4 regions of the Paenibacillus sp. FSL R7-269 genome follow, and region 3 is predicted to be linked to each of the others. Evidence: riboswitches for the same ligand, from Rfam matches in the RefSeq annotation. Region 3 holds a riboswitch; each other region holds the start of a gene.
What was found. Region 3 has a riboswitch for cyclic di-GMP ahead of C162_RS08875 (PA14 domain-containing protein). Riboswitches for the same ligand answer to the same signal wherever they lie in the genome.
Positions count from the first base shown of each region.

Region 1: it holds a riboswitch for cyclic di-GMP, as region 3 does, so the genes downstream of both, C162_RS35440 (anti-repressor SinI family protein) here and C162_RS08875 (PA14 domain-containing protein) in region 3, are expected to answer to the same signal.
Region 2: it holds a riboswitch for cyclic di-GMP, as region 3 does, so the genes downstream of both, C162_RS23030 (thiamine pyrophosphate-binding protein) here and C162_RS08875 (PA14 domain-containing protein) in region 3, are expected to answer to the same signal.
Region 4: it holds a riboswitch for cyclic di-GMP, as region 3 does, so the genes downstream of both, C162_RS36295 (choice-of-anchor A family protein) here and C162_RS08875 (PA14 domain-containing protein) in region 3, are expected to answer to the same signal.

Region 1 covers NZ_ASPS01000031.1:144,537-147,671, reverse strand. Annotated here, with positions in the region: gene C162_RS16635 (TasA family protein) at 1-109, shown strand, start outside; gene C162_RS16630 (TasA family protein) at 149-739, shown strand; gene C162_RS16625 (helix-turn-helix domain-containing protein) at 1,007-1,339, shown strand; gene C162_RS35440 (anti-repressor SinI family protein) at 1,486-1,629, opposite strand; cyclic di-GMP riboswitch class I at 1,664-1,767, opposite strand; gene C162_RS16620 (2-oxoglutarate dehydrogenase E1 component) at 2,264-3,135, shown strand, end outside.
Region 2 covers NZ_ASPS01000053.1:107,269-110,403, forward strand. Annotated here, with positions in the region: gene C162_RS23025 (methyl-accepting chemotaxis protein) at 1-1,134, shown strand, start outside; cyclic di-GMP riboswitch class I at 1,636-1,732, shown strand; gene C162_RS23030 (thiamine pyrophosphate-binding protein) at 1,849-3,135, shown strand, end outside.
Region 3 covers NZ_ASPS01000019.1:60,808-63,942, reverse strand. Annotated here, with positions in the region: gene C162_RS08875 (PA14 domain-containing protein) at 1-1,827, opposite strand, end outside; cyclic di-GMP riboswitch class I at 1,842-1,922, opposite strand; gene C162_RS08870 (sugar phosphate nucleotidyltransferase) at 2,061-3,135, opposite strand, start outside.
Region 4 covers NZ_ASPS01000144.1:77,807-80,941, reverse strand. Annotated here, with positions in the region: partial or broken gene C162_RS36295 (choice-of-anchor A family protein) at 1-1,496, opposite strand, end outside; cyclic di-GMP riboswitch class I at 1,578-1,670, opposite strand; gene C162_RS32925 (hypothetical protein) at 2,422-2,802, shown strand.

The sequences.
Region 1 (3,135 bases), on a different contig from region 3:
TCAATTCGCCTTCAAGGAGACTCTCCAGCCGCAGAACTATTATCAGGGCGATACGCTTGCGCTGACGCTGAATTTTGAAGCCAACCAGGAAAAAGGCAGTCTCAAATAATTTACCAACAAAACAAACCATTCGAGGAGGAAATTAATCATGGGTATCAAAAAAACATTGGGTCTTGGCGTAGCATCAGCAGCACTGGGTTTGTCTTTAATCGGCGGGGGCACGTTCGCTTACTTCAGCTCCACAGCCACCAGCACGGCAACCTTCGCCGCAGGTACGCTGAAGCTTGGCTCTTCCTTCAATACTCCGGTAGCGTTGACGAATCTGAAGCCGGGAGACTATACCGTCCGCACCTTCACCTTGTCCAATGACGGCACACTGGATATCAAATTCCTCAAGCTTGCCACCACTTACACCGTGACCGATGCCAAGGGCGATAACGCAGGCCAGGATCTCGGAGACCACTTCAAGGTCAAGCTCCTCGATAATTCATACACCGGCGGTTCATTAAGCGGTCATGTGCTGTCCGAGATCTCCCTGAAGGATCTGAAAAACACCCCCAGCTACGATCTCGTAGCAGCAGGTATACTGCCGGGAGGGATTGCCGCAGCCGGGTCCAAGACCTTCAAGATCGCCTTCGAGTTCGTGGACAATACGCTCGATCAGAATATTTTCCAGGGTGACGGCTTAGCATTGAACTGGACCTTCGATGCACTTCAAGGAGTGGGAGAAGCCAAGTAGGCCAAAGCTGCATTTATCGATCAAGAACGGCATATCCTCCCCCATCCGGGCCGGGTATGCCGTTTCCTTTTCCCCGCTTCCGGGTTCAAGGATTTTTGTCCGATTTGCAGATTTTTGTTATACTGACAAGTGGAAACGGCTTTGTCTTCTTTTTAAAGAGCGGCACCGTTTCTGCGAGAAAGATAGGGCTACGGTATAGCGCGAAGCATATCACTTCTTATCTTTTACCAAAAAAGTACGGAGGGCGTTGTAATCGTGTCAGATACTATGGGAAGCCGCATCCACAAACTCCGGCTGGAGAAGGGCTATTCGCTATCCGAGCTTGCGGATAAGGCTGATGTGGCGAAATCATACCTCAGTAATGTGGAACGGAATATTCAATCCAACCCCTCCATTCAATTCATCGAAAAAATCGCAGACGCGCTTCAGGTATCCATTCATGTACTGCTGTATGGCGGACTGGCAGAGACGGAAGAACAGGCACTGGACGGGGAATGGTTCCGGCTGGTTCAGGAGGCTATGGCCTCCGGTATAAGCAAACGCGAATTCAAGGAATTCCTCGATTACCAGAAATGGCGCATGGAACAAAAGGACAACTAGACGTAGCATCGTATGCCTCAAGGAAGACTCCGCACGGCAGGGAGGCCGCCTTCGGCGAGGGCATTCTTTCAAGCGGCATACAGAAAAGGCACAGCGTACCGGACGCTGTGCCTTTTCTGTATGTATCCTAACAATGATGACCGCCCTTACATCGCCTGGAGTGCCTTTTCACTTAGAAACCGGCGGATATCCTCCGCCGCGATCCCCGCCTGCTTGGCAGACATCAGCAAGTGCACCCATTCTAAATCCAGATCTACTGCCTGCAGCTCGTCATTCCCCTGGTTGGACATATCCAAGAAATCTCCTCCTAGAATTTTCGCGTCCCCAGGCAGTCCGGCCATCATAGTAGTATTGCTACTTTGTAGTATCTCTACGTTAGATCCGAGACTTTGTGCCCCTGTCTTTCGGCAGGTTTACCTTTTACTGGACCCTTTCCATCATGAAAGGATCTGGCAAGAATCGATGAAACCGTTCTCCGCAATAACATTATACAAGATCATACGCGATTAGTGTGTCGTTTTCTGGAATTTTTTTATGATAAAATGTGAGGAAACTTAGCTGAAATTGCCAGCGGCTTGTATAAATATTTCCAGTTCCAAGTTCAAACCCTAAGTAATAGTTTAATTATGCTAAAGGGAACTCTAACTACTCCGCTTTACCGCACCACGCAACATCGTATAGAGACAATTACCCATCTGTATAGATAACGGACAGTGATATGGATTTATTTCTATTTATGATAGTTCCGTATGAATACTGTAATGAATCATGCCGAATTGCGAACGGATTGACCGAAAGTATGAATTGATTACCCCGCCGGAAAGTAGCACAATAGGATGAGAATGAAACCGCAAACATTTGCAGCTCCGCCAAGTGGCACACTGGATGCCTCGCGTGGAGTTTATCCGTTAGGAGGACCTATTCATGGCAGTCAAAGAGCCCTATAACGACACAGTATGGAGCAAATACTACGGCCCCAATCTGGGCTACATCCAAGAAAGATATGAGCAATTTGTCAAGGACCCCTCTTCTGTTGAACAACATTACCGCGATCTCTTCACCGTATCCGGCCCCCCTCCACTGGCACCCGATGCCGAGAGGGCTCCAAGGCCTGCCGTATCAGCAGATGCCGAGTGGCTCAAGAAGGCTGTCAAGGCCTCGAAGCTGATCGCCAATATTCGAATATATGGCCATATGGCCGCAGACATTGACCCGCTGGAGCGCAGCAAGAACCCGATGGCCAAATGGCTGGAGCTGGAGACCTACGAGCTTACCCGCGAGGATCTTAATGCTCTGCCCGCTTCGCTGATCTGGGATAATGCCCCTGCAGATGTGCATACCGCGATGGATGCCGTCCACAGAATGCGTCAGGCCTATACCCAGACCATTGCCTATGAATTCGGGCATGTGCATGATGAACGCGAGCTGCGCTGGCTCAACAGCCAGGCGGAATCGATGACCTCCCCTGCCCCGCTGAATAATACAGAGCGCAAAGAGCTGCTGAAGCGGCTGGTTCAGGTGGAGCATTTCGAGACCTTCCTGCACAAGACCTTCGTCGGCCAAAAGCGGTTCAGCCTGGAGGGCAATGATGCCCTCGTGCCGATGCTGGATGAGATTGTGCGGGCCGCCGCGCATGACGGCGCAGAGCATATCCTGATGGGCATGGCCCACCGCGGAAGACTTAATGTGCTGGCTCATATTCTGGGCAAGCCTTATGATATTATTTTCTCGGAATTCCATCATTCGCCGAACAAGGAACTGTTCCCTTCGGAAGGCTCCATGGGCGTGACCTACGG
Region 2 (3,135 bases), on a different contig from region 3:
ATCGGCATTATTCTTGTCGCCGTTCTGGCAGCGCTGACTTACCCGCTTGCGCGCTTCATTGAGAGAACGCTTACATCTTCATTCGAAGACATCTCCAATGTAACACACACCATTGCCAAAGGCGACTTCACCAGCCGTGCCGACGAGAGCGGCTCTATGGGTGACATTAGCCGGTCCTTCAACACCATGATTGACAAGCTCAAAAAAATCCTCACCGATGCCTCACAGATTACCCGGCAGGTTATGGACGCCAGCCGCGGGATTGAAGACAAGAATCAGAATCTGAAATTTGTCATGGCGCAGGTGGCCTCCTCCTCCAATGAACTGGCTCTCGGCGCTAACGAAATCTCAGTGGATATTGCTGATATGACCGAATCGATCAAGGATATCGAAATCAAAGTCTCCAATTATACGAATTCCACCAAGGAAATGAATAGACGATCTGTACATACGCTGGAATTGGTTGAACAGGGACGGCAATCGGTGGATACCCAGGCCGAAGGCATGCGCAAGAACATCCAGGCGACCCAGAAGGTGGCGGATACCATTGAAGCCCTGTCACAGAACGCGCGCGGCATTACGATGATTACCAAGACGATTACCGAAATTGCCGAACAGACCAATCTGCTGTCGCTCAATGCCTCTATTGAAGCAGCCCGTGCAGGCGAGCATGGCCGTGGCTTCGCTGTCGTTGCCCAGGAGGTCCGCAAGCTGGCTGAGGAATCCACCGCTTCAACCAAAGAGGTATTCGGGCTGGTACGCAGCATTGAATCAGATATCAAGCAGGCCATTGATAATATCGCCATCAACGAAGAGGTAGTCCAGGTACAGAATAAGATGATCACAGAGACGGCCAATATTTTTGCTCAGATCGTACATAGTGTCCAATACATAACCGAGCAGATCGCCTCCTTCTCCGCAGAGAGTGACCTTATGCTGGAGAGCGCGCTTAAGATCTCCGGGGCGATCGAGAATATCTCAGCCATCACCCAGGAGACCGCCGCAGGGACCGAAGAGGTATCCGCAGCGATGAACGAACAGATTCACGCTCTGCAATCCGTAGCTGAGGAGACAGAGAAGATGACTTCCGCTGTCTTTAACTTGCAAAAAACAATTCATATTTTCAAATTCTAACCTTAACCAAAAGAGACACATCTGCGGGATTTCCTGCAGATGGTGTCTCTTTTTCTGTGCAAAACTAAGATTGTTATGTAATATTCACAAATTGTTGAAATTGTGCATAAGGGTAAAAAATCCGCTTTGCACTTCTTTACTATAGTCGTTCTATAGGCATAGCTTGTCTATAAGGCATCACCGCACACATACAATACTTAAGTCCTATAAGTGGATTTTACAATGCTGTATATCTAGTGAATTCTTAACATTTTACAGTAAATCAGGAATGTAATGAGGCTTTATGCTTACTCCTCATAATAATAGCCCTAAATATCCATTTGCATTTTAAGACTTTAGCCTTCCAAAGGGAAAAATTTTCAAAAGTTTGAAAATCCAAATATTCATCCATTTCCACTCCTGAATATTCGTCAAATTCCGAGTTTCTTCTCATCGGGGTTATTGACAAAAGAGGAGTGAGGAATATATTGTAAAGGAAAATTCTTCACAGATTCATTTATAATCGCATACCGGCAAAATTCACCGAAAGGGAATGACGCAAAGCCATGGATCTACAGTCTCATTTCTGAAGTGGGATCATGACAGCCAGGTTGCTGAAAAACTGTAAACGCCTTAGGTTATGCGTTTGATTATGGTGATTCGTGCAACAGACCTGTGCTCCTATGTTGAGTACAGGTTTTCTATTGCTGACTAATACAAATAACAACTTGCGGGGTGGATGTTCTGAAGACAGTTGCAGATTATATGGCGGAAGCATTACGCAATTTGGGAGTCACACATTCTTTTGGAATCATAGGCAAATCTATTTGCCCCATCGCTTTGAAACTGGTTGACTATGGTATTGAGTTCATCCCCGGCCGGCACGAGTCTAGCTCCGGCTTCGCTGCCGGCGGTTATGCTCTGAAGACCGGCAGCCTCGGAGTAGCCTTCGGCACTTCCGGTCCGGGCGGAACGAATCTGCTCACCGCAGCAGCGCATGCCAAGGCCAATAATCTTCCCGTCCTCTTCATCACCGGCCACCAGTCCATCAAGGAGCTGGGCATTCCCCAATGTCAGGATTCCACTTCCTATCTGGCTGATTTGGCGGATATGTTCCGGCCGGCCACCCTCTTCAGCAAGCTCGTTGAACGCGGGGATCATTTCAGCACCATTTTCAATCATGCCCTATCCATCGCCCTCGGTGACCAAAAAGGTCCGGTTCATCTCTGCATTCCGTTTGATGTGCAGACAGAGCGGCTTGCGGAATGCCGGATTGTTCTGCCGGAACGTGAAGGGCTGGTCAGCTATCAGAACTATGAACGGGTCAGCTCGGCGATCAATGAATCCGCTAGACCCCTGATCATTGCCGGTAAGGGCGTCAACCGCTCAGGAGCACATCAGGAACTGGTCCAGCTGGCCGAGACCTTTAACATACCTGTGGTCACCTCTCCAGGCGGCAAAGGCGCTATAGCTTACGATCATCCGCTCTACCATGGTCCAATAGGCGTCGGCGGCTCCTCGCATGGAGATGAACTGATGAACAACAGCGACCTCTTCATCGTTCTGGGGTCCCGCCTCAGCGATATGACCATCTGCAACCTGAAGCCGGAGAATCATCCGCGGCAGCTGATCCAGTTCGATGTAGACCCGACCTTTGTCGGTAAAATACTCACCTCATCTACTATTGCTGTCGGCGGAGACTTAAGGGACAACCTGGCTCTGTATCTCCAGAAGCTGGACTTCTCAGCGGTTACCAAGCATGAAATCACAGTCTCGAATGATTACAATGATGAGCTTCCCGTACTGGCGGGGCTCTCTCTGGCTTCGGTAATGAGCACGATGAGCGAATTGATTCCTTACAACAGCAGCGTGTTTGTAGATGACGGCAGCCATGGATTCAATGCTGTGAAATGGTTCAATGTGCGCAGGCCCGGCAGCTTCATATTCGATGCCTACTTTGCCTGCATGGGCAATTCAATTGGCATGGCGATCGGCGCCAAGACGGCCTCTCCCGGTGAGACG
Region 3 (3,135 bases):
CGGTGTTGGCGTTGGTGTCGGTGCTGCTGTCGGCGTTGGTGCCGGTACTGGCGTCAGTGTTGGTGTCGCTGCTGGTGTTGGTGTTGTTACTGGTGCCGGCGTTGCTGTTGCTGCTGGTACCGTTGTCGGTACTGCTGTTGCAGCCGGAACAGGTATGGATATGTTGCCTGCTCTGGAGAAAAGCGCACTTGCAGGTACGGTTCCCTTCACCTGGCTAGGGCTCTGCCACATCAGATGGACATTGGCATCGCCAGCATTCTCATAGTACTCTACTTTGATATCGTACAATTGCCCGGCAGTTAAGGCTATGCTTCCTGTGCGGGCAGTTCCGCTCTGTTTGACCCAGCTGTCAATGACCGGTGTGCCGTTCACCCACAAGCGGATACCGTCATCCGATGTAGTATAGAACTGATAAGTCTCACTGTAAGCCGGCTTAATCTGTCCGGTCCAGCGAATTGAGAAGTAATCTACGCCCAGTGCGGCATTAGGAGTCCCCTGACGCCAATTGAAGCTGATGACATCATCGTTACGCACCATAACCGGTGTCCCCGAGAGCGTCATGTTCTTGAAGTATTCTCCAAGCAGGCCATTCTGGCCAGGCTTACTCTCCGGGTCGCCGAAGGTTGGGACCGGCTTCTGAGTCGGCGCAACGGTTGGTGTTGCCGTCGGCGTTGGCGTCGGTGTTGCGGTTTGTGTCGGTGTTGCTGTTGGTGTCGGTGATACTGTAGGCGTCGGCGTTGCCGTTGGCGTTGCGATTGGCTTAGGAGCCGCCGCCGGAGCAGACCAGGCCTTATATTGGTCACGGGTTAGTGTGTAACTGTCATTCATGAAATTCTTGATTGTCGCCGTGCTGTTATTCTCATAGAGCATCTTGCCCCAGTTCATCATGAACACGTAATTCTGCTGGTTCAGCTTTAGCTTCGATATATTTGGCATTTCACCGTTCTCGCCGATGCCGATCGGTTTGCCGCCAGCCAGGCTGGTCAGATCATCATGATATTTATTGGAGTAGTCGTTATTATATATATCTGCTGCCAGCACATCCACTCTGTCCGCACCCGGATAAGTCCGTGGATAGGGATCGGAGCTTGCATTAGGCGCATTCGGGTTCCATACCCAGAGCAGATTATTTAACTGATGAACGTTCACGAACCGGTCATACATAATATTCCACAGGGCTGTAAAATTATCTTTCTTCCCCCACCAGAACCAGCCGCCGTTCATTTCGTGGTAAGGTCTCCAGAGGATCGGAACCTTAGCATCCCGCAGGCTTTTCAGAGAGACCGCTACTTTATCCAGATCGGTGATCAGTGCATTATACTCTGGCGTTCCGGGGGTTACGTATTTGTTAAATTGCGCCTGGGTGATCGGCTTCTGCACATTGGACCATTCGTACTTGGTGCCTGGCAGATTCTGGTGGAAGGTCATGGCGACAATGCCGCCCGCTCTGGACCAGTTCGTCGCACTCCAGACGATATTTTTGCGTTGTGCAGCTACTCCGCTCTCACTCTGCCCACCGATTGCTCCCAGCTCATAACCATGCAGTGCTGCGTATTGTCCGCTTGTTCCCTTCAGCTTGTTGCTCAGCTCATCCGGACTCTCGAAATAGTCATGCTGGCCTGTAATGATTCCATTTCCCGAGATATCATACAGATTGTTCAGCAGCTTGACCGCCTCCGCTGAGGCGTTAGGGTTCACCGGCGCTCCTTCAGAGGAGGCAGCCTTGACGGTGGAAGGGGCGATTCCCAGTCCCACAGGTACAGCAGACAATACCACGGCCAGCGACAGCACAGCGCAGAGCAAACGAGACTTACGGTAAGTTTTCACAATATTCTCTTCCTTTCGGTAGCCAGGCTGCCACTCTTGCGAAGGCCCTATAGCTTTGCGTCCCTGTCTTTCGATCAGGTTTGCCTTTGTCGTTTTGGAAGGATCAATCCCTCTTACCGTAAATTATCGTCTTTATGCAATTTTTTTGTAGAGCAAACGCGAATTTCTCCGAATAAATAGTTCCGAGTACCTGTTTTGATTCTGTAACAAATGGTTAAATAGATAAGTTAGACCTACGAAATGAACTGATGTAGCGCTATATCCTCCCAGTCCAGAGTAATACGGATGTTATCTTCCTCTACCAGCTCCGACCCCGTCTGCACCTCAATGAACTCCACATCGGTAAGAGCAAGAATGGCATGCTTGGTCCCTTCCGGTATCCGCACCACATCTCCTGCCTTCACCGTATGCATCTTCTCATTGATGACAATGCTGGCTTCCCCGCTGACGAAGGTCCAGATTTCACTGCGTTTGTGATGCAGCTGATAGCTGATATTTTTGCCCTCATTGATGAAAATCCGCTTGGTCAGCACCTCGTTGCCTTCGTCATACTTTACATAATCTATCACCTTGTAGTGGCCCCAGCGGCGCTCCTCGTACATCGGTCTTTGTTCAAAAGACTTCAGCACTTCCTTGATCCGCGGACTCTCAGTCTTGTGCGTCACCAGAATGCCGTCCGGGCTGGCAGCGATAATCAGATCCTTCGCCCCGATCACGGTAATCGGAATATCCAGCTCGTTAATGAGGCAGGTCCCCTCGGAGTCAGCGGTCACAAAGCCTTTGCCGACATGGTTGCTGGTCATTTCCTCGGTCAAGGTGTTCCAGGTACCCAGGTCCTTCCAGAATCCGGCATACGGCTGTACGACGATGTTCTCTTCTTTCTCTACCACTTCGTAATCGAAGCTGATGGAAGACAGCAGCTTATACTGCTTCTGCAGTTCCTCATAATTAAGCGGCAGCCCTTTGCGCTGCAGGATATCCAGCAGGTAACCCAGACGGAAAGCGAACACCCCGCAGTTCCAGAGAGCCCCCTGGCTAATCAGCTCCTCGGCCTGCACACGGTCCGGCTTCTCCTGGAAGTGGCTGACCTGCAGATAACCATTCGCTCCCGCATCTGCACCCGTTGGAATAATGTAGCCGTATTTCTCCGAAGCATGCTCGGGAACTACGCCCATCAGCGCCAGGTTCGCCCCGCTCACCAGCATGGTGTTCTCCAGTTGCAGTACCGTTTCGAAAAAGGAGGATTCCACGTATGGGTCCACCGGCAGAATCGCCACGGTCTCGCTTGGGGAAACCCCTGCGATGGAA
Region 4 (3,135 bases), on a different contig from region 3:
GCCGTTGGTGTTGGTGTTGGCACCGCTGTTGGCGTTGGTGTTGGCACCGCTGTTGGCGTTGGTGTCGGTACCGCTGTTGGCGTTGGTGTTGGCTCTGCCGTTGGCGTTGGTGTTGGCACCGCTGTTGGCGTTGGTGTTGGCACCGCTGTTGGCGTTGGTGTTGGCACCGCTGTTGGCGTTGGTGTTGGCTTCACTGTCGGTGTTGGCGTTGGCTTCACGGTTGGTGTTGGCGTTGGCTTCACGGTTGGTGTTGGCGTTGGCTTCACGGTTGGTGTTGGCGTCGGCTTCACTGTCGGTGTTGGCGTCGGCTTCACAGTCGGCGTTGGCGTCGGCTTCACGGTTGGTGTCGGCTTTGGAGTTGGAGTGCACACAGGTGTAGGTGACGGTTTTATGGTCGGTGTAGGCTTCACTGTCGGTGTTGGCGTTACCGTTGGTGTAGGCTTCACAGTCGGTGTCGGCGTTACCGTCGGTGTTGGTTTTACTGTCGGTGTTGGTGTTACCGTCGGTGTTGGCGTTACCGTCGGTGTTGGCTTCACAGTCGGTGTCGGCGTTACCGTCGGTGTAGGCTTCACAGTTGGTGTCGGTGATGGACTAGGGGTCGGCGTTGCGGTCGGCGTCGGACTCGGCGGCGGCCCCTCTCCCTCGTACATCCCAAGGTGCATCTCAACCCCGCCGCGAAAAGATTTTGCAATCAGGGTCCCGTAAAGCTCTGCTCCGGCATAATGAACATCCGCTCTAGGTGCGAGGATCGTCCCGTAGAATGAGGTATAAGCGATATTCACCTCAGAGGCTTCGTAAAAGTTGAACAATACTTGACTGGCTCTGCCGTCCTTCATTGAAAAGCTCGGCACATTGACTGTAGGCCCGCTTATATTAATAATCAGCGTAGCGTTCTGGGCAATGTTGAACTGAATATAATTCGTACTCGCCAGTGTCGCGGCATCCAGATGAACCACATTGAAGCGATCTGGTGCATTTATCGTAAGCTGTCCATAATGATTATTGCCAATCTCATTCGTGTCGGCCAAGGCCCCATACTCTGTGGAACGCGAGATTAGAAACTCCCGCTCGGCTGCAAAATCAATCGGGCTGGCATTTTTCTTCCCGCCTCTAATGTTGACACCAGGCTCATTGGCTGTAAAGCTATCCCCAAATACCACATTTCCATAGATCTCTCCACTGCCTGAATGTACAAAATTCTTACCGGCCACAAGTACATCCGTCGGCGCAGCACCACTGTATGCTCTTGCTACTCCGTAACCTCCGGAGAGGGTAATGTTCCCTGCCGCTGCCAGGCGGCCCTCAATCTGATCATTGCTCTGTGCAAAATCCCCGAGGATAAAAGCATTAAAATTCCCTGCGACTCCTAAAACCGGTGTTGGCGTATACGGCACCCCTGAAGCTGCTCTAACATCCGTCCCCCACGTAAAAGCACTGGATAAGGTCAATAGGCCAGCCATAATGATGGCGGCTGTTTTACGCACTCTTTTTTTCAATAGTCCACACCTCCTAGTTACTATTCTATGAATCTGTCACGCAACTATAACAACAAAAAGACCGCCACGAAGGGTTAGCTTCACGGCGGCCGGACGACCCTAGCCTCAACTTTAGAGACAGTAGATTCCTGACTTTGCGTCCCGTTCTTTCGATACGGTTTGCGTTTGTACATGATTTCGGTATGAAATTGAGATTTGCTTATGTAAATTCGTTGTTGAGTCTATGACATTTGTTACTTTTGTACTATTTTAGTTTATCCGCTCCCCCACCCTGTTGTCAATCCATTCCCAGTATATTTTTTGAAATTATTTTTTGCGAAGGTTCCTCTTTGATCCCTTGTACCATAAGGGTTAAGAGACGAGTCTCTTTTTTATCTATTGACGAAAAAAGTCGAGAAATCAGAGAATTGGCTGTAGCCGTTTATCCCGCTTTTCTATAATTATATCAATTTATATTATTAAAATTTGATGCATTTGTCCTATTTTTATCACCCGAAGCCCATCTCCCCTCCCATTTCGCTTCTGTTCAATGTAATCCCCCCTATTTATGGGAATCTTAGCCCCGAAAAAAAGTGCCGCCCATAAGGACGACACCTGCTAATAGAATTCATATATTTTGAATAAAATGTCGCCTAGGCGGACCCAAACAGCTGAATCCAGCCAATCATTGATACCCAGAGCGGAACACTTAGAATGATCCCGAATACTAAACCACGGCGGAGACTTCCTTCATGACTCATTGCCATTCTCCTTTGAGCTGATTTATTTTTCAATCTTTAATATTTCAATTTTAATATAAAATAATTCATTTGATTTTATTGTGAAAAATGTCACATTATTTGAGTTAATTTATAAAACCCATTGATTATTTTTTGAAGGATGAGTTACAATGCGAATATACGTTCTCTTTGAGGGGTTGAGAGGGATGCATAGAGCAGAGAGCCAGGATAACCTGCTGGTCAAATCCTATATTTTGCTGCCGCTTATTCTATCCGCCTTCGAGCGCGATGCTTCTGCTATATCCTCAGAGCTTCGCACGCCTGCGCCTTATCTGGAGGTCATCCAGAGGGCAGTCCATGCCGTTTCTGCCGATCTGCGGGAGGTCCGTGCCGGGATGCGCGCCCGTGGTCTGAGGGTCTATGAACAGAATCGGCTGGAGGCGGGTGTTGAAGCCAAATTCGTCTGCAGGGGTTATCACGAGCGGATGCTGCTGCTGGATGACGTGATTGCCGCCCAGGCCACTCTGCATATGCACAGGTATCTGGGTATGGAGAAGACGGCGCAGGGCGGCCCGAAGCAAGGATAACAAAGAAGCCTGCCGCAAGCGGAAGACTTCTGCATTAAATGATCACCCGGATGCAATTACATTAACAACGTCCAATACCCCAACGTGCCGCATATAACCACCACAGCTACCGGGTACAAGATTCTACGGCTGACCTGATCCCTGAACGCAAGAAACAAACAAAGCATACAAAGCCATGCAATTAGAAGGCTTCCCATCTATTATGCATACGCCCCTTCCCGGCATTCCTGCCCCTCTCCAGCGGTAGACCGCCTCAGAGCACAACTATCCTTATATATAGGAAGATTTCCCGCCGAATATCCCAATTATACCAGCCGGCAGCCAATCCGGAGC